3 regions of the Shewanella alkalitolerans genome follow, and region 3 is predicted to be linked to each of the others. Evidence: predicted binding sites of a transcription regulator. Region 3 holds the regulator's gene; each other region holds the start of a gene.

The links. Region 3 encodes FliA, which starts transcription of late flagellar genes. Its sites were predicted from a motif close to CTAAAGNTNNNNNNNNNNNNGCCGATA; they were not measured.
Region 1: K0J45_RS05825 (cytoplasmic protein) is a predicted target of FliA. The motif match lies at 3,973-3,999, and genes of this name have one in related genera.
Region 2: K0J45_RS04365 (DUF5610 domain-containing protein) is a predicted target of FliA. The motif match lies at 2,440-2,466, and genes of this name have one in related genera.

What each region holds. Positions count from the first base shown of each region.
Region 1 covers NZ_CP080422.1:1,299,818-1,309,707, forward strand. Annotated here, with positions in the region: gene K0J45_RS05805 (alkaline phosphatase family protein) at 1-607, opposite strand, end outside; gene K0J45_RS05810 (acyl-CoA thioesterase) at 891-1,259, shown strand; gene K0J45_RS05815 (hypothetical protein) at 1,414-1,620, opposite strand; gene K0J45_RS05820 (NAD(P)/FAD-dependent oxidoreductase) at 1,756-3,057, opposite strand; gene K0J45_RS05825 (cytoplasmic protein) at 3,383-3,748, opposite strand; gene K0J45_RS05830 (efflux RND transporter periplasmic adaptor subunit) at 4,215-5,372, shown strand; gene K0J45_RS05835 (efflux RND transporter permease subunit) at 5,385-8,507, shown strand; gene cspE (transcription antiterminator/RNA stability regulator CspE) at 8,586-8,795, opposite strand; gene yiaY (L-threonine dehydrogenase) at 9,743-9,890, opposite strand, start outside.
Region 2 covers NZ_CP080422.1:969,999-979,888, reverse strand. Annotated here, with positions in the region: gene K0J45_RS04380 (hypothetical protein) at 1-262, shown strand, start outside; gene K0J45_RS04375 (glutathione S-transferase N-terminal domain-containing protein) at 336-935, opposite strand; gene K0J45_RS04370 (ferredoxin--NADP reductase) at 946-1,686, opposite strand; gene K0J45_RS04365 (DUF5610 domain-containing protein) at 1,816-2,397, opposite strand; gene K0J45_RS04360 (phosphoglycerate mutase family protein) at 2,550-3,086, shown strand; gene K0J45_RS19735 (hypothetical protein) at 3,200-3,409, shown strand; gene K0J45_RS04355 (hypothetical protein) at 3,440-3,697, opposite strand; gene K0J45_RS04350 (ABCB family ABC transporter ATP-binding protein/permease) at 3,773-5,548, opposite strand; gene K0J45_RS04345 (hypothetical protein) at 5,840-6,124, shown strand; gene aroG (3-deoxy-7-phosphoheptulonate synthase AroG) at 6,249-7,301, opposite strand; gene K0J45_RS04335 (substrate-binding periplasmic protein) at 7,679-8,395, shown strand; gene K0J45_RS04330 (tetratricopeptide repeat protein) at 8,446-9,615, opposite strand; gene K0J45_RS04325 (hypothetical protein) at 9,708-9,890, opposite strand, start outside.
Region 3 covers NZ_CP080422.1:1,526,151-1,536,040, reverse strand. Annotated here, with positions in the region: gene K0J45_RS06840 (chemotaxis protein CheW) at 1-712, opposite strand, end outside; gene K0J45_RS06835 (ParA family protein) at 696-1,487, opposite strand; gene K0J45_RS06830 (membrane anchored protein in chemotaxis locus) at 1,534-2,085, opposite strand; gene K0J45_RS06825 (protein-glutamate methylesterase/protein-glutamine glutaminase) at 2,150-3,262, opposite strand; gene K0J45_RS06820 (chemotaxis protein CheA) at 3,356-5,596, opposite strand; gene K0J45_RS06815 (protein phosphatase CheZ) at 5,612-6,349, opposite strand; gene cheY (chemotaxis response regulator CheY) at 6,363-6,746, opposite strand; gene K0J45_RS06805 (RNA polymerase sigma factor FliA) at 6,789-7,508, opposite strand; gene K0J45_RS06800 (MinD/ParA family protein) at 7,501-8,382, opposite strand; gene flhF (flagellar biosynthesis GTPase FlhF) at 8,387-9,811, opposite strand; gene flhA (flagellar biosynthesis protein FlhA) at 9,823-9,890, opposite strand, start outside.

The DNA of each region.
Region 1 (9,890 bases), 230 kb from region 3:
TAGCCACAGCCTCGGCAGGCAGGTTGGCGTCTGATTCCCAGTCGCGCTCAGGGCTGTTGGCATAGGTAGCTGCTGGCGTGGCGTGGGTGATACGGGCGGTAGAAACTACGCCGGTAGACAGGCCCTTGGCGTTGGCCAGGTCAACCAGGGTGACCAGCTCGTTGCCTTTAGATGACAAACAGTTGCCACGCAGTGACTGGTCAGAAACAGAGATAACACCCGCCTTAGACTTAACACCCGTGGCGATAGCTGTCATGGTGCCAGCGCTGTCTGGAGTCTGTTGGTTGGTGTTGTAGGTCTTGATCAGGGCGGTATGGTCGAACTTCTCGAAGCTTAGGAAGTTCTCTTCACCACCTTGGTTACCGGCCATCTGTTGGCCTTGGTAGATACGCGCGGCGGTCAGGGTAGAGATCCCCATACCATCGCCCACAAATAGAATGACGTTTTTGGCCTTTGCTTTGGTTTCTAGTGTGGCCTTGTCTGACACCCGTTGGGCACTTTCCTTATACCAATGGCTGTCTGTCTGAACACTGGGTAACACGGCGCTGTTGGCGGCCATGGTTACTAGGCTGCAAGAGATCAACGCAGCTAATCTTTTTATCATCATCACTTTCATCATCCGTATTGGGTTGAAGTAAATTGTTCGCTATTTGAGATAAAGCGGCCTGATTGTCAGGTATCCAGATGACAGAATTGATGAATTAAGATTGCAGTTATGTGAAGCTAAGATGTCGAAACCCTTTTTATGCCTGAGTTAACTTGGTGCAAAGGGCACTAAAACGGTGAGATAAGTGTCGAAGGTGTGATTTTAAGTTATTGTTTTTATGTGTTTTTAATTCTTGGTCTGTTTCTTGTAACGCTTTCGTCTGAGTCTATCAGGGAGAGCCCAAATGAAATATTACAGTCGACGCTTTATTAAACCCGAACATTTAAATCCGGCTAATGCATTGTTCGGCGGACAGTTATTAAGCTGGATAGATGAGGAGGCGGCCATCTTCGCGGCCTGTCAGATGAATAGCCAGAGCATAGTCACCAAGATCATCTCAGAGATCAACTTCATGACCCCGGCGCGTCAGGGCGATGTGATCGAGTTCGGCTTAGCGCTCATCAGTGCCGGGGTCAGTTCCATCACCGTCTGCTGCGAGGTGCGTAACAAGGCGACCCGTCTGCCTGTGGTGACCATAGATAAGATGATCTTCGTTAACGTGGATGAAAATGGCTTGCCCAAGCCCCATGGGATGCGGGCTAATGCTGCCTAATGGCTGCTTAGTCGATGCGTAATAGCTGCTTAGCCGCTGCTTAAGAGCTGCTAAATAGAGTCTAAAGCTGTGCCAGAGATAGCCAATAAAAAAAGAGGGCGGATATGCCCTCTTTATCTTTATCTTCAGATCAAGGCCACTAGGCCGGTCCGATTTAATTTTCTTTGCTCAGGTCTTCTTTGACCGATTTGACCGCATCGCGGGACGCATGACCAATCGCCTTGGTGGTGTCACGGGTGGCGTGGCCGATATCTGTGGTCACCTCTTTGGTGGTGTTACCTATTGAGCGACCTGCATGCTTAAGGTCGGCGCAGGCGCTAAGGGCGCCAAGGATCATAACCGCGCTAATAATTTTTTTCATAATGATCTCTTGTTGACAAAAGTTGTCACATTTTAACCCGTTAGCCCATCGAGCGAAAGCCTCCCCAAAAGGGAGGCTCATAATGGCTAGGGCTGTGCACTCGATTAGCGCCTCGACTGTTACTTGGTGAACGTCTTAGTGCAGCTTGAGGTGAGGGTGGATGATGCGGCTGATCCCCTTGGCAAACATCAACAGGGTACCTTTAAAGATCCCATGTAGTTCAATTAGATGGCGCCGATAGAGCGAGGTATAGACGAACCTGGCTATCTTGCCCTCCACCAATACGCCACCGCCGATGAAGGACATCAGGTTGCCCACGGTATGGAACTTGGACAGGTTTACCAGGGAGCCGAGATCTTTATAGAGGTACTCCTTGCTGGGGGGGTGCCCGACTAGCATCAGGCTGATGTTGTCCGCCGTCATCAGTGCCATCTGCCGCGCCGACTGGCCCCTCGGCGGCACCCAGGAGCCGTCTGGCTGTGGGCAGGCGGCGCAGTCGCCGATGGCGAAAATGTGGGGATCCCGGGTGGTCTGCATGTTGGGCTTAACCATCACCTGATTGATCTGATTGCTCTCCAGGCCGCCAATCTCACGCATAAAGTCGGGCGCCTTCACCCCGGTGGACCAGATGGTCATGTCGCTGGCGATGGTCTGGCCGTCACAGGTATGCAGCGCATTTTCATCCACCCGGTCGATACGAGTATTGGTCATGACCCGAACGCCAATCTGATTAAGCTGGTTCGTTACCGCCTGGGAGATCTCCTGCTTCTCCACCTTGGGCAGGATGCGTGAGTCAGCCTCGATCAACGTGACCTCTAACAGGCTGGTGTCTATCTTGTAGCCGAAGCCGCTGAGTTGCTCGACCGCATGGTGCATCTCGGCAGACATCTCGACGCCGGTCGCCCCGGCGCCGACCACGGCGATCTTGATCTTGTCGTCTAGCTGATGATGGCTGGCATAACGCATAAATTTATTGAGCAGCATGGTGCGGATCTGCATCGCCTGTTGGGTGTTGTCGAGGAAGACGCAGTGCTCCCTGACCCCAGGGATCTTAAAATCGTTGGCGATACTGCCGATGGCCAGCACCAGATAGTCGTAGTCTATGCGCCTGGCGGGCAGGAGCTCATTACCTTTATCATCTAAGATGGGGGCCAGGATCACTTGCTTGTGCTCGCGGTCGATATCTGTCATCGCCCCCTGCTGAAAATGGTAGCCGTGGGCGGCTGCATGACCTCGGTAGCTGATGGCATCTATGCCGATATCCAGCGCCCCGGTGGCGACCTCGTGCAGCAGGGGTTTCCAGATATGGCTGTCGGCGCAGTCGATAAGGGTGATCTTGGCCTTGCCCTTACGTCCCAGTTTACGACCTAGCTTGGTCGCTATCTCCATTCCACCCGCACCACCGCCAACGATGACGATATTGGCCACTGCACCCATGAGGCTATTGCTCCTATATTCAGCTTAAGTTGATGATTGCCCGGCATTGTTCTGCCAGCAAAACTGTCTTGAATCGAGAAAAGTGTAAGCTTGAGGTGATATTTTGGCAATTAGCCTAAATTGGCGTGATTAAGCGGGTAAAAATAGCGGTTTTATACATAACCAATTGTTTTGTAAGTGGTGTCGTTTGTGGTTTCTGCGGTTTTATTCTGTATTTGTCACATTTTGGTGCAACGTAAATGTGATCTAGATTGTTTTGTGAGCAGAAAAGTGTGAGCCAGATCGAGTGTGTGATCTGGCTCCTGGAGAGGTGGTTTAGCGACGATTAGGAGAGTTTGGCGAGGCGCTGACGGTAGTCCTCAATAAGGTGAGCCATGATCTCCTGTACCGAGCTGTCTTTGGTGGCATCGTCCATGAAGATCTTAAAGGTCACTAATACATGGCCATCATTTTTCAGGCGGTCGCTTTGCATCGAGAAATAGGCGCTCTCGCCATCGGCTTCTCTGATGGTAAAGCCGTCATGTTCGAAGATGCGGTGACCGGATCTGTCGTGCCACTTGGTGATGCGACTCAGGCCTATTTCGCATGACTGATTGAATTCGATATGGTTTTGCCAGGTGGTTGGGTGAGCGGGATCCTTAATATGCGGGCATCTGACTGTATAGTTATAGACATGAGAAATGGCTGTCATAAATTACCTTCCTGATTATGGATACAAGGGCCATCATAGGCACTGCATTTCTTTAGGGTCAACAACTATTCGTCCAGTATTTGCCGATTTACCCGGCCATGGGAGAAGACCCTTAACCTGTTGTAGCACGATAGGATTGGCCATAACCTTGTGCTGTGTCTCATTTTTAAGCCCATTTTGCCATCTGCTTAATAAAGCATCAGCTAATAGACGTTTTTTTCCCGAATCGGCCTATTTTGTCAAAACTTGCGCTCAGAAAAATCCACTGACCCGCGCCGTTAATCCAAGATGAAAAATTTAAAAAATGCCAAATGAGTCAGTTAATTGCCCTTGCTATTCCTGGTGAAAGTATTAGCTTGTTACTAATATGATAAGCAGTTGTAAATGACACTGCCCGTCATTCACATCTGTCTGCCGTCTGATGAAAGTTATCCATGAATTGTCGCTTGGCGCTCTGGAGGCCCTAATGCTTGGTAGAAACGCTTCACCTCTCTCTCGACTCACCCTGTTTAGCGCGGCGCTGCTGCTCGCGGCTTGCGGCAAGGCGCCAGCCCCCGGGCCCGCCGTTATGCCCAGCGTGATAGTTAACACCGCCCAGGTTAAGGAGATCCGCGCCAAGACGGAGATCGTTGGTCGCACCCGGGCATCGGAAGATGTGGTGATCAAGTCGCAGATCCAGGGACAGCTGCTGAAGCGCACCTTTGTCGAGGGGGAAGACATAGATGCCGGCGAGCTGCTGTTTGAGATAGACCCCTCCACCTTTGAGGCCGAGCTGGCGCAGCAACAGGCGGTGCTCAAGCAGGCCATCGCCTCTCGCGATGTGGCGGTGATGAACTGGGAGCGTGGCCGTCGCCTGCTACCCGATGGCATGATCAGCGCCCAGGACATGGATGAGCTTACCAGTCGTAAGCTGACCACGGCGGCGGGTGTGGTGCAGGCCGAAGCGGCGGTGAAGGCCGCCGAGTTGCAGCTCAGCTATACCAAGGTTTACGCCCCCATCTCGGGCCGCATCAGCGGCGCCAAGGTGAGTCAGGGGGATATCATCACGCCTCAGTCTGAGCTGGCCAGCCTGGTGCAGTTGCAGCCCATGTGGGTCAACTTCCAGGTTGCCGAGAAGACCATCATCTCCGCCAAACAGAACTTTTCCAAGGCCGCCAAACATGAGGTGAAGATCTCGGATATCGTGATCCGCCTGCGCCTGCCCAACGGCACCATGTTCGACGAGACTGGGTATATCGACTTTATCAGCAATAGGGTCGATGCCGCCACCGGCACCCTGGAGCTCAGGGCCACCTTCAATAATGAGAGTAAGCTGATGCTGCCCGGGCTGTTTGTGACTCTGGTTATCGAGTCCCCCATTAGTGAGCAGGCCATTTTAATTCCACAGGCGGCGGTGCAGGAAGATCAGCAGGGACGTTTCGTCATGGTGCTGGATGGTGACAACAAGGTGCAGAAGCGGGTGGTCGAACTGGGTGACAGATTCGGCGTCGACTGGCGCGTGCTCAGTGGCCTTAACGAGGGCGAACGTATCGTGGTGGATGGTCTGCAGAAGATCCGTCCGGGTATCGAGGTGAAGGCCGTCGAGCAGCAAGCGGTGCCTTTCCAAGAAGCTAACGATGCCTAATCGGGGGTCATTATGATCAGTGAGTTTTTTATTCATAGGCCGAAATTTGCCTTCGTGATCTCAACCGTGCTGACCCTGGTGGGCTTGATCTCCATCCCCATCTTGTCGGTGGCCGAGTTTCCCGAAATTGCGCCGCCTCAGGTGAGCGTCAGCACCAGCTATTCCGGGGCCAGCGCCGACATAGTCAAAGACACCATAGCCCAGCCCATAGAGGCGGAGGTCAACGGCGTCGAGGGGATGCTCTACATGCAGTCCAAGAGCGCCAACGACGGCAGCTACTCCCTCAACGTCACCTTCGATGTGGGCACAGACGCCGACATGGCCCAGGTGAAGGTGCAAAACCGGGTGCAGCAGGCGATGCCCAGACTGCCCGAGGAGGTGAAACGCCAAGGGGTGAAGGTTGAGAAGCAGAGCCCCAACATCCTCATGGTGGTAAACCTGGTTAGCCCCAACGAGACCTTCGATTCGCTGTTTATTACCAACTATGCCGGCCTAAACGTCAAAGACGCCCTGGCGCGGCAGAATGGGGTATCTAAGGTGCAGGTGATCGGCGCCCTGGATTACGCCATTCGTATCTGGCTAGATCCCAATCAGATGGCCAGCTTTGGCGTGACCGCCAGCGATGTGATCGCCGCCCTGAGAGAGCAGAATATTCAGGTGGCCGCCGGTCGTATCGGCGCCGCGCCCGTGGATCCCCAGCAGCAATTTCAATATACCCTGCAGACCAAGGGACGTCTGAAAGACCCCGAGGAATTTGGCCGGGTGATGATCCGTGCCAATCCCGATGGCTCTAAGGTGATCGTCTCAGATGTCGCCCGGGTCGAGCTGGGCTCTCAGACCTATGACGCCCAGGGTAAGCTGAACAACAAACCCTCAGCCATCATCGCCATCTATCAGGCGCCGGACGCCAACGCCCTGGAGGTCGCCAAGGCGATCAAGGCCGAGATGGATACCCTCGCCAGCCGCTTCCCGGACGACCTCGAGTACAAGGTGCTCTATGACACCACAGAATTTGTCGAGACCTCGATAACCGAGGTGGTGCAGACCCTGTTTATTTCGGTCGCCCTAGTGGTGTTTGTGGTCTACATCTTCCTGCAGGATGCGCGCTCGACCTTAGTGCCGGGGATCGCCATTCCCGTCTCGCTAATAGGTACCTTCGCTTTCCTGTTGGCCTTCGGCATGAGCATCAACACAGTCTCTCTGTTCGCGCTTATTTTGGCGATCGGTATCGTGGTGGATGATGCCATTGTGGTGGTGGAGAACGTCACCCGCCTGATGGAAGATGAGGGGCTGTCGCCCACCGAGGCGACCTCCAAGGCGATGAAGGAGGTGACGGGCCCCGTTATCGCCACCACCCTGGTGCTGCTGGCGGTGTTTGCCCCCACGGCGGTGATGCCGGGGATCACAGGGCAGATGTATGCCCAGTTCTCTGTGACTATCTGTATCTCAGTGCTTATCTCCTCGGTCAACGCCCTGACCCTGAGTCCGGCCCTGTGCGCCTCCCTGTTAAAGCCGCCCAAGAAACATACCCATGGCTTCCACTACCTGTTTAACACCTACTTCGAGCGCTTTACCGGCGGCTATATGAAGCTGGTCTCCTCACTGGTGCGTAAGCTGGTGCTGGTGGGCGTGGCCTATGCCTGTCTGATCGGCGTCACTGGCGGCATCGCCAAGGTGTTGCCATCGGGCTTCGTGCCCATGGAGGATAAGAAGGCCTTCATGGTGGATATTCAGCTGCCAGATGGTGCCTCGCTTAACCGCACCGAAGAGGTGATGCGTAACCTGGTCAAGCTGACGCTGGAAGAGCCTGGGGTGGAGAATGTGATCCATGCCAGTGGCTTCAGTATCCTGACCGGCTCGGTCTCCTCTAACGGCGGCCTGATGATCGTGACCCTGTCGACCTGGGAGGAGCGCGACTCGCCCGACATGGTGGAGGCGGCGATCGTCGCCAAGTTGCAGGCCAAGTATGCCGCCAATCCGTCGGTGAAGGCGATGGCCTTCTCGCTGCCACCTATCCCGGGGGTGGGGAGCGTCGGCGGTTTCGAGTTTGTGCTGCAGGACACCCAAGGGCGTTCGCCCCAGGAGCTGGCCTCTGTGATGCGGGCGCTTATCATGAAGGCCAACGGACAGCCTGAGATCGCCATGGCCTTTAGTAACTTCCGCGCCGACGTGCCGCAGATGTATGTGGATGTGGACAGAGACAAGGCTAAGGCGTTGGGGATCTCCTTAAATGAGATCTTCTCTACCATGCAGACCATGCTCGGCTCTATGTATGTCAACGATTTCAACCGCTTCGGTAAGGTGTTCCGGGTGATACTCCAGGCCGAAGGCGAGTTTCGAAATTCCGACAAGGATATCGCCAGCTTCTATGTGCGCTCGGCTAGTGGCGAGATGGTGCCCCTGAGCACACTGGTGAAGGTGACGCCTATCCTGGGGCCGGACGTGATGAACGCTTATAACATGTTTAGCTCGACCACCATCAACGGCTTCCCGGCCCCTGGCTTTAGCTCGGGCGACGCCATCGCCGCCATGGAAAGGGCGGCTCAGGAGACGTTGCCGGCGGGCTACAAGTTTGAGTGGACGGGGCAGACCTATCAAGAGATCAAGGCGGGTAACTTAGCGCCGCTGATCTTCGCCCTGGCCCTGGTGTTTACCTATCTGTTCCTGGTGGCCCAGTATGAGAGTTGGAGCATTCCCTTCGCCGTCATGCTTGCGGTGCCTATCGCCATCCTGGGGGCCTTCCTCAACATCTTGCTGGTGGGAAGCGAGCTCAACCTCTATGCCCAGATAGGCCTAGTACTCTTGATCGGTTTGGCCTGTAAGAATGCCATCCTGATCGTCGAGTTTGCCAAACAGCTCAGGGAAGAGGGTAAGAGTGTTCTGGATGCGGCAGAAACCGCGGCGCGCCTGCGTTTTCGCGCCGTACTCATGACCGCCTTCTCTTTCCTGCTGGGGGTATTACCCTTGGTGATTGCCACCGGCGCCGGCGCAGGAAGTCGTCGCGCCCTGGGGTATTCTGTATTCGGCGGCATGATGGCGGCGACTCTGGTGGGTACCCTGTTGGTGCCTGTGTTTTACGTCATCATGCAGAAGCTGCGTGAGCGCATGAAGGGTGAAGGCGCGACGAGCCAATAGTTAAAACTTGAGCTAAAGCTTAAAATCTGGGCACAAAAAAGGCGACTTCAAGTCGCCTTTTTTTATCGAACCGTTCGATTAAGCCGGAACTACGTTCGCTGCTTGCAAGCCTTTTTGACCTTGCTCGATATCGAAGGTGACCTTTTGGCCTTCGGCTAGCGTCTTGTATCCATCGGATACTATAGCGCGGAAATGCACGAACACATCAGCGCCGCCATTTGCCTGCTCGATGAAACCAAAACCTTTATCTTCGTTAAACCACTTAACGGTACCAGTTGTATTAGACATATTTGTCCCTTATTTAATTCATATAAAAATCCGCGACATTGCGGTATGCCGAGCCGTTGAATTATTGAGTATTACGATGAAGCTAAGGGAAAACTGAGGACAAAAATGGTGAAGATTTGACTAAGGTTTTGACTTTTACTTGATACTTTAAACTAATAACCCTGAACAACAGAGCCCGGCTAAGATAACACACTTTAGCTGTTTACCTAGGGGTTATTTTCGCCATCATGGAGGATATCTGTTGGGCAAAATTTATATGGCAGTGCTTTCATGGGCTTATGGGAATAAAAAAGTTACTGCCTCTTGAACACTTTTGTTTTTTCATTGGTCATTGTCACGGCTGAGTGGTCGAAGTCAAGTGATAGTGCGGAACATCAGGGAGAAGAAAAAGGCTCGTCGGCAATAGTTGCCGACGAGCCTTTTAGCTAGCTGAATCTTTGCAGGGAAAAAGCGAGCTGACACCATTTTATAACACATGTATCCGAAGGGACTAGTCCAAAAGTGTGGCGTGAAAAGAGTATTTAGCTATTAGTGCTGGATTTTTATGATAAAAACTTCGAAAAGCCGGGTGTTTCTCCATTAGATGAGTGATTTTGTTTGTATCACGGCCGTTTGCCGAGGCTTTGACTCGGGAAGCTCGATAAAAGTGGCCTTGCTCGAGTGGGTGTTAGTCTCGACCAGCCCGCATGTCGAATGGCTAATCGCTAGCCAATAACAAGCGAACTAATAGCAAGCCAACTAGTAACAAGCGACGAATAAAAAGCGTATGAATCCAGAGCTGGCTGATAAAAACTGTGTGGGCTTAAGGAGCTGCTCGAGCCGAGCGGTGACAATGCACGCTCAACACCTCGACAGGAGAGGGTTAAGATTGCCATTAAAAAGGCCCACCAGAGGTGGGCCTTGGAATTTCTACTTGCAGGGAGAAATTCGAAACTTGCTAGGCTAGCCTATAGCGCGTTGGTGAAGATCTGGCAGATCTCTTCGTGGGTCGCCTGTTTAGGGTTGGTCAGGCCGCAGGCATCTTTCAATGCGTTGTCGGCAAGCGTTGGAATATCTTCCGCCTTCACGCCCAGCTTGGTGAGGTTCTCTGGGATC
Region 2 (9,890 bases), 560 kb from region 3:
CAACGAAGAGGGCCTGTGTGGCAGCGCGAAGAAATTAAGAGGCAAACGATTCCTCTCCAAAGACGCACCAACACTACCACTTCCCAGCTGCAGTGAGGGCGAATGTAGCTGTCGATATCGACATCATGAAGACAGGAGAGAACAAACTGACGATAGGCGGGTCGACTTCGGTGTGACCCGTGAACTCTATGGTGTGTTTGGCGAGCCTAACCGGCGCAGTCAACCGGCTAAGGGACGGCGCCATACCGATACACGCCACTAACAGCTAACTGAAAAGCGCCAACAGCTTCTTACTACACCCAAATCCTTGAGTGCAAACTCTGTAGTGATACAGCCTAGGCGTGGGGACGCGTGGTTAACATTGCTGCGCTCTTGGAGAAGGTCTGTAGCCATCTAGCCGTCGCCGGGGCGACCTTACGCCAATCCAGATCCGGATGACGAAAATCTACATACTCTAACAAACAGGCGAGACAGATCTGCTGCAAGGACACCTTGCTGTGGCCAGAAATGGCCATCAACTCTATCTGCGCCAAGCCCCTAAGTAAGGCCTGTTCAAACCGGGCCGTCCAAAATGGGCTACGCAAACCCTCATCGTCACGCATCTGCTCCTGCCTTAAGGCCACCGCGCTATCGAGCAAGCCCTTAATCAGGGAATACTGGGTCTCGCCATACCAGGAATCACCGGGCAGTCCAAACAGCTCGCCACCACAATACTCATGATCTAGGTAGCGCAGGATCACCTCGCTGTCATACAAGGTGCCACCATCGTTTAACAGCAGACAAGGGATCTTGGCCAGCGGATTGGCATCCAGCAATAGCTCGGTATTCTCAAGTGGATTGACGGCGACCGGCTCGATGCCCCTGATGGCAAACTGCGCGATAACGACCCGCACGGTTCTGGCGTAGGGTGACGCCGGCGAAAAGAGTAATTGCATCTCACTTCCTCTACCAATATTTCTCGACGGTGACCTGCCCTGGCGCCCGGCGAAGGTTCTTAGCCAGCCCGCGGGACAGCAACAGGGTATTGAGCTCTTTGATCATCTCTGGATGGCCACAGATCATCACCTGTGAATCTTGCGCGCTCAGCTTGAGGCCGACCTGCTGCTCGATCACACCGCACTCGATACCTTGGGTGATGCGGCAACTGAGCGCGCCTTCCACCGGCTCCCGAGTCACTGAGGTGACTAAGGTAAACTTTCCGGGGTATTTGGCCTCGAACGCCTTAAGCTCTTCATAATAGGCGAGATCCTCTTGATAGCGCACGCCGTAGACTAAGATCACCCGCTCAAAACGCTGCCAGGGTTCGGTGGTTCTCATCATAGAGATAAAGGGGCCCACGGCGGTTCCTGTGGCAAAAAACCACATATGCTTGCCCTGGGCTGGGATCTCATCCAGCGTCATGAAACCCGCCGCCTTGGTGGAGATATCGACATTGTCTCCCGGGGCTAAGGCCTGCAACTTAGGCGACAGCAGGCCATCGTCGACACTGACCGCCAGCACCTCCAGCAGCGGCGCATCGGGCGCATTGACCAGTGAATAGGCCCTGGCGACACGTTTATCGTCGATATGCAGCGACAACTTAATGAATTGTCCGGCAATGAAATCGCCGATATCGGCCGACAGCTTCAGGGTAAATAACTGATCGCTCCAGTCAATCCGCTCTACAACCTTTGCCTCTCCCCACATATCCCCACCTCTGCTGGCATCAATCGATACTGATACTCCCATGATTCATAGATTTTCTATCCGAGTCAAGACAACAAAAAACCCCTTATCTTAAGGGGTTTACCGAAATCAAATGGAAGTCAGAAGGCCTTATTCTTGCTCTGTTTCTTGATTGAAACTGTCTCTGAATGCCTGCAGCCCTTCCTGTACTAAGCCATAGGTCTTGTCGACCCCAGCCACAATATCGCCTTCAAGCACCTTGAGTCCGGAGAGGATATCTTTGGCCTCATCGAAACCTTGGTCAATGGCACCGCCGATAATGTCCATGAAGGAGCTAAGTTGCTCACCGAAGGACATGCTGCTGTTTTGCCCTTGATGAATGGCGAAGAATTGAGTCGCAAAGCTGACGATACGCTCGGCCGTCGCCTCAGGAGAGTTATCCACCCCTTGAGCCGCCGCCCTCTCGATGGCGTGCTCGCCCATGGTCGGTGCCAGCTCTTCATTAATCGCCTCTATAGCCGCCTTATACAGCAGCTGCATGGGCTCATTGCCCGTGCTCAAGTTCACCTCTTGCTGCGCTTCCAGGATCATTTTATTCATCAAGTGCTTACTGGCCGCCAAGGCCGTCTTGTTCTTGGCCACTTCGGAGACTTGCTGACCATGGTTAGTCGTCGAATCTGTCTTGTTGTGCGCCGCCGCAGATACGGCTCCGCCGTGATTTTGAATCTCCATAATCGCCTCGCTCACCAAATTAAATTAACCCTCAGCTATTATTATCGTCCATTTTGCAAGCAACTTTAGCGCAAATGCCCAATTAATCTGTCATCGGCAATTCACCCAAAGTGCGATATGCTAACCAATTCGTTAATTAAATAAGGGTTCCCATGTTACGACTCATCAGCTTTGGACTTCTCGCCCTGGTAGCATACCTGCCGATGGCGCAGGCCAATCCAGCGATCGCCAGCAAGACGGTAATTCTGGTGCGTCATGCCGAAAAAGCCGACCAGGGACGCGACCCTAGCTTGAATGACGCGGGCAAGTTGCGAGCACAGGCATTGGTTGAAAGCTTGGGCGATACCCCACTCAGCCTAGCCATATCCACACAATTTAAGCGCACCCAGGAAACCTTAACGCCGCTTATTATCGCCAGAGGAATTCCTTTAGTTGTCATCGACGCAGGCAAGGATTTGGACAAACATATTGCAACCATTGCCGACAAGGTGATGGCGCAGCAGGGCAATGTGATCATTGCCGGCCACTCCAATACTGTGCCACTAATCATCAAGGCACTTCGAGGACCCGAAATACCTCAATTGAGAGAGGATGAATATGACAATTTGTTTATCCTTTCCCTGCCCCAAGATGGCGCAAGTAGCCTGATAAAAACCCAATATGGTGCAACTTCAGGCAATACCCAATAAGGATTAGACATTAGTCTAGATAGCGCTAGCTTTATGATCTAAACTTGATTACATTAGCGATATATGGAATAGCAGCACGCGCTGACATTAAGCGCAGCCACGGAGAATCACTGGTGAGTAATTCGTTTTTTGGAGCGGGAAATAAAAGTAAACCTTTGTCGGTTAGCTGTCAAAACTGCAACCGATTAACGGTTATCGAAGGCGAGACAATCTGCTTCAAGGGTGGAGAGATCATTAGACTGACCCCCTATGAGCCGCAAAATACCAAGCTCAGCCTCCTCTGTGACGGTTGGAAGCCGATCAACACCTCAAAAACTGCCTAGTCCTTCTGCCAGCCAGTCTGGCGGCAAACCCTACATCATCCCCGCATAGTCATTCGCGTAATGCTTTACTTCACGCGTAAGGCCTTCGATTACGGTCGAGGGCGGGATCATGGCAAGGGTCAAGCCCCGTGTCGTGACCCTCAGGTAGGAGCTCAGCTGGGCATAGACGACCACCAACTCCTCCTGTCCCAATCCTCGCTCTCTTAAGGTCGCCATGATGGCTAGCCAATCGGTATCTACGATCCGCGCCTGGCCTTCGATACTTGCATGTATAGGGATGTTTTTCATGGGACCGCCTCCGTAGGTTTGTTATTAACAAATATTATGCAAATCAAACCTGAACGAATACTTAATCCCACACAATTAATGCTGATTTTGTACGGTCCACAATTTCTTATACAGGCCATCGGCCGCCAACAGGCTCTGATGATCGCCACGCTCGACTATCTTGCCCTGACTCAGCACCAAGATCTGGTCGGCATCCACGACCGTCGACAGCCTGTGGGCGATGACCAGACTCGTATGCCCCTTGGCCATCTCCTTGAGCGCATTGAGGATCGCCTGCTCTGAATGGCTATCCAGAGAAGAGGTCGCCTCATCGAACACCAACAGGGGCGAGCCCTTGAGGATCGCCCTGGCGATCGCTACCCTCTGCTTCTCGCCGCCGGAGAGTTTTAACCCGCGCTCACCCACCTTAGTGTGCCAGCCTTCGCTGAGTTGCGAGACGAAGTTTGACAGATGCGCCAGCTCTATCGCCGCCTTCACCTGCTCATCACTCGCCCCCGGCAGACCATAACGAATATTCTCCAGCAGGGAGTCGTTAAACAACACGGTATCTTGGGGCACGATGGCGATGGCGCTGCGCAGCGCGTGTTGAGTCAGCGCCTTGGTATCATGGCCATCTATGGTGATAGTCCCCTGCTGCGTCTCATAGAAGCGAAACAACAGCTTCACTATGGTAGATTTTCCCGCGCCGCTATCCCCCACTATCGCCACCTTGTGACCGGCGGGGATCTCGAAACTCACATCGGACAAGATAGGCCTGTCACCGTAACGAAAACTCACCCCCTCAAATTTAAGGCTCCCTTGGGTGATAAGGGGCGATGTCGCATCGGGGGCATCCTCAATCTTGGGCTGCCTGTCTAACAGGCTAAACATGCGCTCTATGTTGGCCAGGGCGCCGCGGATCTCGCGGTAGACGAAGCCTAAAAAATTCAGCGGCATAAACAGCTGCATCATGAAGGCGTTGATCAGCACAAAGTCACCTATGGTCATGGCACCCTGGCTCACCTGAGTCGCCGCCAACGCCAACATCAGGGTCATCGCCAGCGAGATGATCAGCGCCTGACCGGCGTTGAGCGCAAACAATGAGAGTCGATTCTTACGCTTGGCCACTTCCCAGCGCTCGAGAGCATGATCATATTGCTCAGACTCATAGGCCTCGTTGTTAAAGTACTTCACCGTCTCATAGTTAAGCAGGCTATCTATGGCGCGGGTATTGGACTGAGAATCGGCCATCGCCGCCTCCCGCACGAAGCCGGTACGCCATTCGGTGGCGAAGATGGAGAAGAGAATATAGGCGACGACCGCGCTCAGGGTAATTAACGCAAATGCCCAGCCATAGTTATACAGCAAGATGCCCACGACCAGGGCTATCTCAAGTAGGGTCGGTACTATGTTGAATACCATGAAGCGCATCAAGAAGCTGACCCCGCTGGTACCGCGCTCGATATCCCGCGACAGTCCCCCGGTACGCCGCTCAAGATGAAACGCCAGATCCAGCCGGTGCAGATGGTCAAACACAGACAAGCCAAGGCGCCTTATCGCCCGCTCTGTGACCCGGCCAAATAGTGTGTCTCTCACCTCTGAGATCACCGTATTGAGCAGGCGCAGGCTACCGTATGCGAGCACCAAGGCGATGGGTACGGCGATCATCTGCTCGCGAGATGCCTCACTCAGGGTATCCACCAGCTGTTTGAGTACGAATGGCAGGCCGACGCTCGCCATTTTGGCCACCACCAGACAAGCAAGCGCCAAGATCACCCGCCCCTTAAACTCCAACAAATAGGGCCAAAGCAATTTCAGGACATGCCAGTTCAGTTTATCGATAGGACCATCAAAATAGAGCGTGGGACGCATGGCAACTCCAGCTAGCATCAAGATAAGGACGATGGCATTTAGGTGAGATTAAGATAAAAGCCATAACATACACCATCTTACCTCAGTAGGCTCATCCGCCACTAGCTCAATTATCCGCCTTTGCCAAGGGGTTAGCATTTTGCCTTAGATAAGGAGGTCAATATCAGACTTTTGGCGCAGTCCCCAGTACAAACAGGTACAACTTTTGACTGATTAAATGATGTCAAAACCAGAAAAAAGCATTATTCTTGAGAGAATAATTATCAGTTTAGTGTTTCAACGGGGTAATTATTGTTATCTCTTGCCGGAGATTTTGATAATCTCAAGATCAGCTTAAGGCAGTTCAAGCTGAGTAAAAAGCAGAGCGGGAATAACCCCAAATTTTTAAAGGAAGCCGATATGCCACAATCATCTGACGTGCAATACCCTCCATTGCCATTGGTACAAACTTGGGTATGGATGATGACAGAATCGAACAGCCCAGAAATCCAACAAAAGGGTCAAAACAATTTAATATCGTCTTTTGGCAGTCTTGCTAAAGCCAACGAATATCTGGTGAAACAACAAGCCAAATAAACAGGCCAGCAGAACGCAAAAAAGGAAGCCAATTGGCTTCCTTTTTCATTTCAGGTCTACATAGCATCAAGCGACTGTCACTAACTCTGCAACTAACAAAACCTTGGGCAAAGCTGGCATAGCGTTAGCTGCGGCGCTCGAGCACACACTGATTCAAATTTGCCAGCAAGGTTTCGGTATCTTCCCAACCGATACAGGCATCTGTGATGCTCTGGCCGTAACACAACGGCTGCCCTTCGATATAGTCCTGACGTCCCTCAACCAGGTGACTCTCAACCATCACACCGAAAATCGCCCGCTCACCGGCGCTCACCTGGCTGGCCACATCTTCGCCCACCAGCATCTGGCGCTTAAACTGTTTGCTGCTGTTAGCATGGCTAAAATCCACCATAATATTTTGCGGCAGCTTGGCCTTAGCCAACTGCTCGCTGATCGCCTGCACATGCTCGGCGCTATAGTTAGGCTCCTTGCCGCCACGCAGAATGATGTGACAATCAGGATTGCCATTGGTGGAGACGATCGCCGAATGACCATACTTGGTCACCGACAGGAAATGATGCGGCGCACTGGCGGCGCCAATAGCATCGATAGCCACCTTGATGGTGCCATCGGTACCATTCTTAAAACCGACGGGGCAAGAGAGACCAGATGCCAGCTCTCTGTGTACCTGTGATTCTGTGGTGCGAGCACCGATAGCGCCCCAACACATGAGATCCGCCACATATTGAGGCGTGATCATATCTAAAAATTCACCCGCGGTCGGTACGCCTAACTCATTGAGATCTAATAGCAGTTTTCGAGCTGTGCGCAGGCCATCATTCAGCTTGAAGCTATTGTCCATGTAAGGGTCGTTGATTAGGCCCTTCCAGCCCACTGTGGTGCGCGGTTTCTCGAAATAGACGCGCATCACGACCTCGAGTTGATCCTTATATTGCTCGCGCAATTTGGCGAGTCTCTCACCATATTCCAGCGCCGCCTTAGGGTCGTGGATAGAACAAGGCCCGATGATCACCAACAGACGATCATCTTCTTTTTTCAGGATATTGTGAATATTCTGCCGCGCGTTAAACACTGTTGCCGATGCATTTTCGCTTGCCGGAAATCGCTCGAGGATAGCGACAGGGGGTAACAACTCTTTAATTTTATTAATGCGAACGTCATCAGTTTGATAATACATGATATTTATTTTCCACTCCGGCTCTGGATTAAATAAGGGTCTCTCTATTGCACTACTGATTTCAATTTATCCAGTATCCACCGCTATTGCAACCAAACATTAATAAAATAAAGAAGATAAAAATAACCATCTGTTATATAAGATTAAATTATTATTTTTATTTAAAACTTCCTCAGCTAAGCCTGCTAGAAAAAACAGAAGTAACAAAACAAAGTGTTAACATTTATCTGGAAATCGACCAAAAGCCTATCTATAGTAGATTATTAATGGTCATAAGAGAGTCATATTGAGGCTCTCGAAACGGCGCCGATGGCGCTACAGCCCCTGTTGAGGTAACCATCCCCCCGATGAGAAGATTGCTGCTGGCATCTGGTTTTATGCTAGTTTCTAACCCACTCCTGGCACAAAATGCTAATACTGAGATCTCCTTTGCGGTCAGCAACACCATACCCCCTTACTTCTTTGCCAACGGTCAAAGTGGAATTCAATATGAGCGTCTCGCCTCCGCGTTAGCCAAGCAGTCCCTATCGATCGGCCATATCTATCTGTCGCCCAATAAGCGAGCCTTTCGTCAGGTCGCCAGTGGCAATGTCGACTGCCTCATCAATGCACCGGAAAACTTGGCGGGTCTCTACTACACCCGCAGCCTAATCAGCTACCAAAACAGCGTGTTCACCCTGGCCAGCAATAAACTTGTGATCGACTCGGTTGCCGATCTGGCCGGGATCTCTGTCATGGGGTTTCAGAACGCGACCCAATACTTAGGTAGAGACTTCTATCAGATGGCGCTCAGTAACCCACAATATGGCGAATCCAATAGTCAGAAGAGTCAGGTGATGATGCTGTTTTCCGGGCGGGTCGATGCCATCATCCTAGAGGGGCGTATCTTTGACTACTACCGCGAGCAACTCAAGTTTAGAGTCGACACACTACAGCCAACCTCTCGCCACTCCCTATTTGCAGCGGCGCCGCGCAAGATAGCCTGCCACAGTCAGTCCATAGCACAAAAGATAGATCTGGGTATAGCACAATTGGAAGATGAAGAGAGGTTAGAAGATAAACAGGAAGCCCACTCGGACAAACAAAATAGATAGAGACTTTCCAGATTTCAGCTAATAGGCCCGTCAGGCGAGCCTCTATTAAGCTAATGAGATTGCATCGCCTGCAGCTTGGCCTGATAACGTCGCTGATTATATTCATCCACCGACAGCGACAGTGCCTTTTGCATGTTCAGCTTAGCCCTGCGCTCATCGCCCGTGGCCCAATAGGCCCTGGAGAGTCCAAAGTAGAACTCATGGCGATAATCGGCCTTCTCTACCGCACGTTTGTACCAGGTGAGCGCCGTCTGATATTCATGCTCTGAGTAGGCTTGCTGCGCCATGTCATAGTAGTAATAGGGATTGCGGATCCTGACCAGCTCAAGGGTCTTATGCACCTCGGCCCACTCCTCTAGCCTGTCTTGACTGGCGAGCAATACACTGTAATTAAACAGGGCTATCATATCCTCGCTGTCTTGGGATAGCGCCAGCTTATAGAGAGTCTCAGCCTTATCGTCCAGCCCCTTGTAGCGATAGAGGATACCCAGGGTATTCAAGGCGGGAATAAAATCGGCCTTTAACATCAGGCTCTGTTTCAGGTAGGCATAGGCCTGGTCGTAACGTCCCTCCACCAGAGACTCTGCCGCGACATTGTTATAGAACATCGCCATGACTGTGGTTCTGCCTATACGCCGTTTGGCATAGCCACGCATGACGCGCTCTGGCAGAAAATCTATCTGAATCGCATTTTTCTCAACGAAATAGGTATCGGTTTTCTCTTTAGGTATCAGTCTCAGATTGATATGACCATTCACCAGATAGAAGTCACCAGCCTTGTCCCACACCGGCGGCACTTCGACCTCTTGAAACTCGACATCGACCCCTAAGGTATCGGCAAGCGAGGCACTGAGCAGCACCAGCGAGAGGCAGTTACCGGCGCGCGCATTAAAGGTATCCATAGGGGGTTTGGTCAGATTATCGCGATACTTGAAGCCGCCCTCATCGGCATTGATATAATCGGCTAACCATTTATGAGAAGGTGTAAAATCCCGTGCCATACGATTACGTTCGAAGTCTTGCCGTAAATGATTGATCTCTTTGGGAGGTAAGTTAAACAACTTATCCGGCGTGACCTGAACCGCAACCGCCGCGAATTCATCGTCGGCAAAGTACTGATCGATATTAGCGAGGGTTTCCTTACCCGGGCCGCTGGCACAACCGCTCACTATAAAGAATAACAACAAGATAGCGCGCTTATACTCAATTAGCCTTTTCATATTAAACCTACGCTGATGAGGGCACCGTAAGATCTATCATAAAGTAGGCTTTTTCATTTTGCCCCACGCAAAGCGTTACAAAATATTAACAATCACTGAGATACTGGCGGATCGACCTGAATATAGAGCTGTTGAGGATTTGCGCCCTCGGTTTGATACAGATAGGGGCGATAGAAACTCGCGCCGCAACGATAGTAGGCATAGGGCAACTTAAACAGCACGCAGCCCAAGGGCAGACTCTGTAATATCTGAATCTGCTGCTGCAAACGCAGGGA
Region 3 (9,890 bases):
TATTGAGTTGCGAATCCCTGTGGGTCTGAACCCCAAGATACCAGGCCGGTCGCCCCATAATGTGATTGATCCGCTCCACCTTAACGATACCGCCAAGGCTCACCAAGGGCACGGCCAACGTGAGCCCCGCCACCTTGAAAAACAGCACCTGAAACTCTTCGTCGAGCAGCTCGACTAGTTCCTCTGTCACCCCTGGTGGTGTCGCGCCGATTTGCGTCTGCGGCGCCGCAGCCAAATCGACCTTGTCGCTAACGACTTGCTCTTGCTTAATACTAGCCGAAGTTTCTAATTTTTCTTCGATTTTTTGCTTAACTTGCGACTCAGATTTGGTTTGAACCGATACAGCTTGTGTCATCGTTTCGACGCTAGCAGGTTTGGTATCGAGCGTTTTGATCTCAACCTTGCTTGCTATTTGAGTTTCTGTATTAGTTTCTGTCTGAACATCTAACTCACTCACCGGCGCCAGCAATTGCTCGAGCGCGAGCTTATTGAGCGGTGTCGGCGTAGCCTGTGTGATCACTGGGCGCGGTTTAGATTGTTCGCCAACAGGCAGACGTTTTACTGCTGGTGCAGAAACACTCATTTGACCATTCTGTGCCGTCACCTGCTCGCGCTTTACTTCAGGCTTATCGGCCGCGACGCTCTCTTCACCGGGCTCGGAGAGCAGCAAGGAAAAATAATTAAAGACAGCTTCGTCAACCGAGTTTGACATGCGCAAACTCCTTGGTCAGCAGGTGGTCGAGCAATCTCTCATAGGCCTTAACACCGCGTGAATGGCTGGCGTAGTGTGAGGCTGGCAGATGCGCCAGGCTGGCGTCACGAAACTTGGTATCCACCGGGATAACATCTGGCCAAAGTACATCGCCGTACTCTTCCCCCAACTGCTGTAGGGCGGCAGGCGAGGCCTTGGTGCGTCTGTCGTACATGGTCGGAACGATTGTATAGCTGTAGGTGGTGCTCTTAGAGCGTCCCATGAGCGTCATGGTCTTGACCATGCGATCTAGCCCCTTGATCGCCAGGAACTCTGTCTGCACCGGAATAATGATATGTTCACTGGCCGCGAGGGCGTTAACCATCAACACCCCTAACACCGGAGGACAGTCGATGAGGGCGACGTCGTACTGGTCGGCGACTAAGGCAAGCAGGCGTTTAAGGATCAACCCCATCCCTTCCTGATGACCGAGCGAGCGATCCAGCGTTGCCAGCGCCATGGTGGCCGGCAAGAGATCTATCCCTTCCACCTTAGTGGGGACGATATGGGCAAGCACCTGATCTTTATTCAGGTTCTTGTGTTTCAGAAACAGATCATAGAGCGAGGCGGGCACCTCTTCGGAATCTATGCCCAGGTAGTAGCCCAAGGACGCGTGGGGATCAGTGTCTATCATCAAGACTCGTTTACCCCGCTTTGCCATGGCGCCAGCCAGGCTCGCCACTGTGGTCGTCTTACCCACGCCCCCTTTTTGATTTGCTATGGTCCAGATCTTCAAGTAAAACCCCTTAAATCCTCGAGCGTATCGCCATCAGGTTATCGTTTTAATTATCTTCGCGAGTCGTAACTCGAATGCCGCCATGGGGCAGGCTTATTACTTTAACACCATCTTTATCTTCTGACAGCTTAACCGGCTGCGATGGCGTTTTACCATCCTGTGTCGCCTTATCTGTGGCGCTGGCCACCTTTTGCTCGCTCTGGTGCTCACTTTGGTGTTCACCCTGGCTTGATTCTTCAGCTTCTGCCGCAGGTAACAAGGGCGTTAGCCTGGTCTGATCCTGCTGCTCATTTCGATTAACAGTCTGTTCATCGAGACTATCGGTTCGTTGACTAAGACTGTCTGTAAGGCTAACTGCCTCTTGCCTTGCGATCGCCTCAGGCACTTCTGGGCCAATCTCGACTCTCACCTGGCTGCCAGGCTCTGCCTGCTTGATGATAGACTGAGTAAATTCAGGATTATTCTCCATCCAATCTGCCAAGGCCTGCGCCTGCTCGTCGGGCACCATCAGCAGCACCTGACTCTTCTCGAGCTGGACAATTTTCTCCTCGAGCAAACCATTCTTATGTCGCAAGTCGAGATAGAGTGATCCGGTCACTAGGCAGCAAACTAACAAGAGAAAAAACAGCAACAGCACAGTGGTGCTGAGGCTTTGTCGCTGCCTAGCCACGTCCGCTCTCGCGAATGATGGCCTCGGCCATATCATCGAGTGCTATCGACTGACTGGATATCCCTGCGGCGGTTACCGCCTGTGGCATGCCGTAAACGACGCAGCTGGCCTCATCTTGAGCCCAGATAGTCGCCCCGACATTCTTAAGCATCCTGGCCCCTTCGCGACCATCGGCGCCCATGCCTGTCAATATCACGGCCAGGGTCTCGCCGCCACTCAGCTTTGAGGCCGAAGCAAAGGTAATATCGACACAGGGCTTGTAGTTCATATCCATGCTACCGGCCACTATCTTGATGCGACCATAGGTGCCGCCGCGCTCTAACATCATCTGCATGCCACCTGGTGCTAGGTAGGCGCAGCCTGCCCTGAGCTGATCGCCATTTTGCGCCTCCTTCACCTCGATGGCGCACAGGCCATTTAAGCGTGCGGCGAAAGCGAGCGTAAAGGCCGCCGGCATATGCTGGATAAGCAGAATAGGATGAGGATAGTTCGCCGGCAGCTTGGTCAATATCCGCTGCAGCGCAACGGGGCCACCGGTTGAGGTGCCGATCAACAAAAGCTTATATTTCTTACCACTGGCGCGGGTAACAGGCGCGCTCGGACGCGGCGCTGGACGCTGCGCCATCTCTCTTGTCGGCGCTGTCGTAGAAGCAGAGGTTGTCGCTGGCTTTGGCGGCACACTTCGAGGCAGTATGGGACGGAATACGCGGCGACGGCCCAGCGCCTTGATGCGCTGCTGCAACAGAGCGATCGCCTCATCCTTGTTGGTGGCAATATCTTCAAATCGTTTAGGAAGAAAATCTAACGCACCGGCTTCCAGGGCATCCAAGGTTGCCTTGGCGCCATCGTGGGTAAGGGATGAAAACATCAAGATGGGGGTCGGACACTTCGCCATGATCTCACGCACGGCGCTAATGCCGTCCATCACTGGCATCTCGATATCCATGGTGATCACTTGTGGCTTTAATTGCTCAGCGAGCTTAACCGCCTCGGCGCCATTAGACGCCGTGCCTATGACCTCTAACTCCGCATCCTTGGTGACAATCTCACTGACTCGGCGACGAAAAAAGCTTGAATCATCGACAACTAATACTTTTATGGCCATTCAAATTCCTATCTACAACAGGATCCTTGCCGAAACAAAGCGTGACGCCTCTGGGCATCACGCTGATCCTCTAGCTCACTGTGCCACTAACTGTTATTTCTTGTTCTTGGCGTAATGTTTCAATAAGCCGGGCACATCTAATATCAATGCGATGCCACCGTCAGAGGTAATAGTCGCGCCAGCCATGCCTGGGGTGCCGTGTAACAAGGTGCCCAGTGGCTTGATCACTACCTCTTCTTGACCTATCAGAGAGTCAACCACGAAGCCTATTTGCATGGTACCCAGCTGGACTATCACAACGTGGCCGTGTTGCTTGTCGCCATGCTTAAAGCTCACCGCCTTACGACTCAGCCAATGCTCGAGATAGAAGAGTGGTACCGCCTTTTCCCTCACTATGACGGTCAGCTGGCCATCGACAACATTTGTCTTTGTCAGATCCAGGTGGAAGATCTCGCTAACGCTCGACAGCGGCAGGGCAAATACCTGCTGAGCCACTTCCACCATCAGGGTCGGCATAATCGCCAGGGTGAGTGGTACCTTGATCTCCAGGCAAGTCCCCTTACCCTTTAATGAATCGATATGCACGGTACCGTTTAACTGAGTGATACGCGTCTTCACCACATCCATGCCGACGCCGCGGCCTGAGATATCGGAGATCTCCACTTTTGTAGAGAAGCCTGGGGCGAAGATGAGGTTATAGGCCTCTTCATCAGACATGCGCGCCGCCGCATCCTCATCGAGCACGCCGCGCTTGATGGCGATCTGCTTGAGCTTATCTGGGTCCATCCCCGCGCCATCATCTTCAATCTTGAGCAGGATATGGTCACCTTCCTGACTGGCAGAAAGGGTAATAGTCCCGGTACGCGACTTACCATTAGCTTCACGCTCGTCGGGCATCTCGATACCATGGTCAACCGAGTTACGCACCAAGTGAACCAAAGGATCTGCAAGGGCTTCAACCAGGTTCTTATCCAGATCTGTATCTTCACCTATCATGCGAAGATCGATCTCTTTATTCAGGCTGCGCGCTAAGTCACGTACTACACGAGGGAAGCGGCCAAACACCTTCTTGATCGGCTGCATGCGCGTCTTCATCACCGCCCCCTGGAGATCGGCAGTTACCAGGTCCAGGTTGGCCAGCGCCTTAGACATATCCTCATCATCGCGGGAAATCCCAAGGCTAAGCAGGCGGTTACGCACCAATACCAGCTCACCGACCATGTTCATGATCTGATCCAGGCGCGCGGTATCGACGCGCACTGTGGTTTCCGCCTGAGGCATATTGGTCGCTGGCGCCTTGGCCGCGGCCTTCTCTTTCACCACAGGCTTAGGAGCTGGCACCTCAACGGGCTGTGCCTTAACACTCGGTTGCGCAGGAGCTGCCATTTTAGGTGCGGAGACCTCTGGCGCCTTAGGGGCCGCCGGAGTCGCAGGCTTGCTGGTCTCGCTGCCAGGGCCGGCACCGGCGCCATGCAGCTCATCGAGCAGCTTTTCAAATTCATCGTCGGTGATCTCATCGGCATCCACCGGCGGCGAGGTTGGCTCAGGCACCTTGGCAATTGGGGCCGAAGGGGCCTGGAATTTACCCGAGCCATGAAGTTCATCGAGCAGCGACTCGAACTCATCGTCTGTTATGTCGTCGCTATCGCTCGCCTGAATCGGCGCCGCACCGGCAGGCGCCGTACTTGATGGGCCCTTACCACTGCCGTGAAGGGCATCGAGCAGGGCTTCGAATTCAGATTCATCGATCTCATCGATATCGCCTTCTCCGACGATAGAGGTCACGGGCGTATCACTTACCGGCTCGTCGAACAGTTCGACACCGTCATCGAGCGGCATATCAAACAGCTCGATACCATCATCTGCTGGTATTTCGACAGCCGGTTCAACCGGCGTTTCGGCAACGGCCTCGGCTGACGCCCCGCCCTGCTCAGATGGCAATAAGCCACCAGAGCTCAATAATTTAAGGTTTGCTAACAGGCCTTCATCGGCAGGGCTTTGCTCTACACCCGCCTGGGTCTCGGCAAACATAGAGTTGATGGTGTCGACGGCCTGGAGAATGATATCCATCAGCTCGGCAGAAACGCTGCGCTTACCTGTACGCAACAGGTCGAAGGTGTTTTCCGCTTCGTGACAAACATCCACCATGGGCGTCAGACTCAGGAAGCCGGCGCCGCCTTTAACGGTATGGAATCCCCGGAAGATGGCATTGAGTAGTTCGGTGTCGTCGGGGTTATTCTCTAACGCCACCAGCTGTTCAGAGAGAAGCTCAAGGATCTCGCCCGCTTCAATCAAAAAGTCCTGCAGTATCTCTTCATCAACATCAAAGGACATTCATATGACTCCTACTTAGAAACCTAGACTCGACAGCAAGTCATCGACTTCATCTTGCCCTGTCACGACATCATCACGCTGATCAGCGTTCATAATAGGACCTTCAGCTTCGACGCACTTCTCAGATGCACGGGGTTTATCCGTGGCGGGCTGCTCGCCAAATACGGTCAACATAGAGACCAGGTTATTCTCAACCTCTCGCACCAGCTCGATCACCCGGCGGATCATCTGTCCGGTCAGATCTTGGAAGTCCTGGGCCAGCAATATGTTGTTGAGTAACTCTTTTAAACGATTGGAATCGGATTCGCTACGCTCGATGAACTGCTGAACGTCATGGCAGAGCGCCTTGAATTCGTGCAGCTGAATATCTCGACGCATCAGGCGATCCCAGGAAGGCTTAACGGCCTGTACGTTCATGGTAAGGGCATCTGCAAGGGGCAGAGACTCTTCGACGGCGTCCATGGTTTTATTGGCGGCCTGCTCAGTCATGTCGATGACATAATTGAGGCGCTCTTTGGCATCGGGAATTTCGCTATTAGCCAGCTCCACGAGGCGACCGTCCACCTGAAAGTCCACTATGGCACTGTGAAGCTGACGGGTTAGGCGACCCACCTCGTCAAACAGCTCTTTCTGAATCGGGCTGGCGATATCGCGAATTAGCTCATCGGCCATCTCTTGTTGACCCGCCTCTAGCAGATCAACGAGTTGCTTGGCCTGTGCTAGATTGATCAGCCCTGAAGTTTCTGCCTGCATAGCTCAACCTTGATTAACCGAGTCGTTCGAAAATTTTGTCTAACTTCTCTTTCAATGTCGCCGCAGTAAAAGGTTTCACCACATAGCCATTCACACCGGCCTGCGCCGCTGCAATGATCTGTTCCCTTTTCGCTTCCGCAGTCACCATCAACACAGGAATGTGCTTCAGGTTGTCATCAGCACGGATAGCCTTTAACAGGTCGATCCCCTGCATGCCAGGCATATTCCAATCGGTCACGACAAAGTCAAAATCGCCTTTCTGCAACATAGGCAAGGCTGTCGAACCGTCATCTGCTTCCTGAGTGTTATTAAAACCCAAGTCTCTCAACAAGTTCTTGATGATGCGTCTCATTGTTGAGAAGTCGTCAACAACGAGAATCTTCATATTCTTGTCCAAGGTTTCCTCCGCGGAGCTGTTTTTATATTGCTCATGTAATCGTTATATTTTGGTCCAATGCTTGAGTTTAGCTTTGAGTCTGAGCATCGCCTGGCTGTGTATCTGGCTTACTCGGGATTCGCTGACATCAAGTACGGCACCGATCTCTTTTAAATTTAATGCTTCGTCATAATATAACGACAAAACTAATCCATCTCTTTCTGGCAGTAATTTAATCGCCTCGACGAGGGCCTCGTGGAACTGTGTCTCTGCCAGTGACTCAAATGCGTCGTCCTGATGATCGTCTTCCTGTCTTACTACATCGACCGATACACCAAGATCTTCAATTCCAACTACTTTCCCGACAGAAACATCATTAAGAATATGATGGTACTCATCGAGCGTCATATCAAGTCGATCCGCAATTTCATTGTCTTTTGCGTCACGTCCAAGTTCTTGTTCTAGCTCGTCAATCACCTGGGCTATGCGTCGCTGATTACGGTGAACCGACCTGGGTACCCAGTCTCCTCGCCTAATCTCGTCGAGCATGGAGCCGCGAATACGGATACCGGCGAAGGTTTCAAACTTGGCGCCCTTGCTGCCATCGAACTTGGCCGAGGCTTCAAGCAGGCCCATCATACCTGCTTGTAACAGATCATCCAATTGCACCGAGGCGGGTAGACGAGCGAGTAAATGGTGAGCAATCCTTTTTACCAACGGTGCATACTGTTCGACAATAGAAGCTTTGTTATCTAAACAAGTATACGCAGCGGCTTTACTCACTCGTACGATCCTCTTGATATTCGGGACGTTGAACCAATCGCTCTACAAAGAACTCCAGGTGTCCGCCCGGTTGTTGTGGCACTGGCCAGCTAATAATCTTATTCGCTAGGCCGTGATAAGCAATTGACGCCGGCGACTTAGGAAATGCCTCGACGATCAACTTTTGTTTACGAACTGATTTGCGAAGGTTTTCATCGAAGGGGATAGTCGCAACCAGCTCTAGGGCCACGTCGAGAAAACGGTCGGTTACCTTGCTAAGTTTAGCGAACAACTCCATCCCTTCTCGCAAACTTCTGACCATGTTTGCCACAATCTTAAATCTGAATACGCCATGCTCTCGGCTAAGAATCTTAATCAAAGCATAGGCATCGGTAATAGAGGTCGGCTCGTCACACACCACAACCAACACATCTTGAGAGGCACGAGAGAAGCTGAGAACCATGTCTGAGATACCTGCCGCGGTATCGACCACCAGGATATCAAACTGGGTCTTCATCTCGCTGAAGGCACGGATCAGACCCGCATGCTGCGCCGGTGTCAGCTCGACCATGGCCTGGGTGCCAGAGGTGGCTGGAATAATGCCAATCCCCTTAGGACCGCGTACGATAATATCGTCAAGGTCGGCGTCGCCAGATAATACGTGGGAGAGATTGCGCTCGGCTCTCAGGCCCAACATGACATCGACGTTGGCCAGGCCCAAGTCGGCATCGAGCACAAGCACGCGCTTGCCCTTCTCGGCCAGGGAGACGGCGGTATTGATCGATACGCTGGTTTTACCTACGCCACCCTTACCACCGGTTACGGCAATTACTTTTACTTTTTCGTTATATGGTTGATTCATCATACGTAAACCGCTTGCTTGATCCCGACTCATTATATTACTCAAATGCGTAGGCCTGTTCATATGACCTTTCGTTATTCTGTATTGGTTGCACTTTCTTTTCGAGTACCGACAGGGCCTTGTTGGCTAAGGCTAAGGTGTCGGCTACTTGCATATCTTCTGGCACTCTTTGTCCATCGGTGACATAACTCAAAGGTAATCCACTTTGAATCAACACACTCAACGCCGGTGCCAAGGCCACTGATTCATCTAATTTGGTCAAAATCGCACCGGATAATGGAATCCGGGTAAACTGCGCGACGGCATCTTCAAGCACTCTTCTTTGACTTGTAGATGACAGTACCAGATAACTGCGAATAGGTAATCTGCTATTTGCAGTTAAATTATCAAGTTGCTGGAACAATCTCACATCTCTCTGTCCCATGCCCGCCGTATCTATCAATACTAGCTTGCGATTGCGGAACTGATAAAGAATTTGTTCCAACTCATTGAGATCATGAGCTTGCTTGACCGGGCACCCCATTATTTTGCCATAGGTTGCCAGCTGCTCATAGGCTCCAATGCGATAATGATCGGTTGTAATGAGTGCAACTTGATCTGAACCATGCTGTGCAGCGAATCGAGCGGCTAATTTTGCGACACTCGTCGTCTTACCCACACCAGTTGGGCCCACGAAGGCGACGACACCGCCCTGACGAACGATGTCGTCCCCTTGGTTGTCGAGCATATTCGCCAGACTGCGTGGCAAGGCCTTCACCAAATCTGCCGGAATATAGTGCTCGCTAAGGGCCGATAACTTAGCGGCAACCTCAGGACTAAATTCGGCGTCCAGCAGGCGGCTCTCTAGCATGGCGCCGACTGGATCCAGACGACTCTTCTGCTCGGTCAGCAGTGAGGTCACCTGATGTGTCAGTAGGTTGCGGAGTGATGCCAACTCCTCACGCATAGACTCGAGTTCGCTGGCCGGCGCGCTCTTATCGCGCTTGGCACGGTTAAAATTCTGGCTCTCATGTGTGTTGGCATGGGGATTAGCCTGCTTGCTGCCATGCATATTAGGCGAGGCTATTTCATCGCTTGGTGCCTTCAATCCCTGGGCCCAGGCAGGCATCTCGAGTGCTTCATTCGATTGGCTTAATTGCTGACTGACGCGATTTTGTTGACGCTCAAGCAGCGCTTGCAGCGAATCGGCCACGGGTGATGGCTGTTTTTTTGACTCTGTCTTGATGGGCTGACGACCGATAGAAACCTTCTCCTCGGCCAGATCGAGAAAGCTGGGTGACAGAGGCACGGCATCATTTTTCGCCACGCTCGGCTTAGGCTCATCGTAGTCTACCGCGGCGACGATCTCGATACCGCCGGTAACTTTCTTGTTCGACATGATCACCGCATCCGAACCTAATGTCTCTTTCACCTGGGCCAATGCAGAGCGCATGTCTTTTGCCAAAAAACGTTTTATTTTCAATTAAATACCCTCTACTGACCGACCGCCGATACGATGCGAATTTGTTTTTCATCGGGTACCTCTTGGTAAGAGATCACCC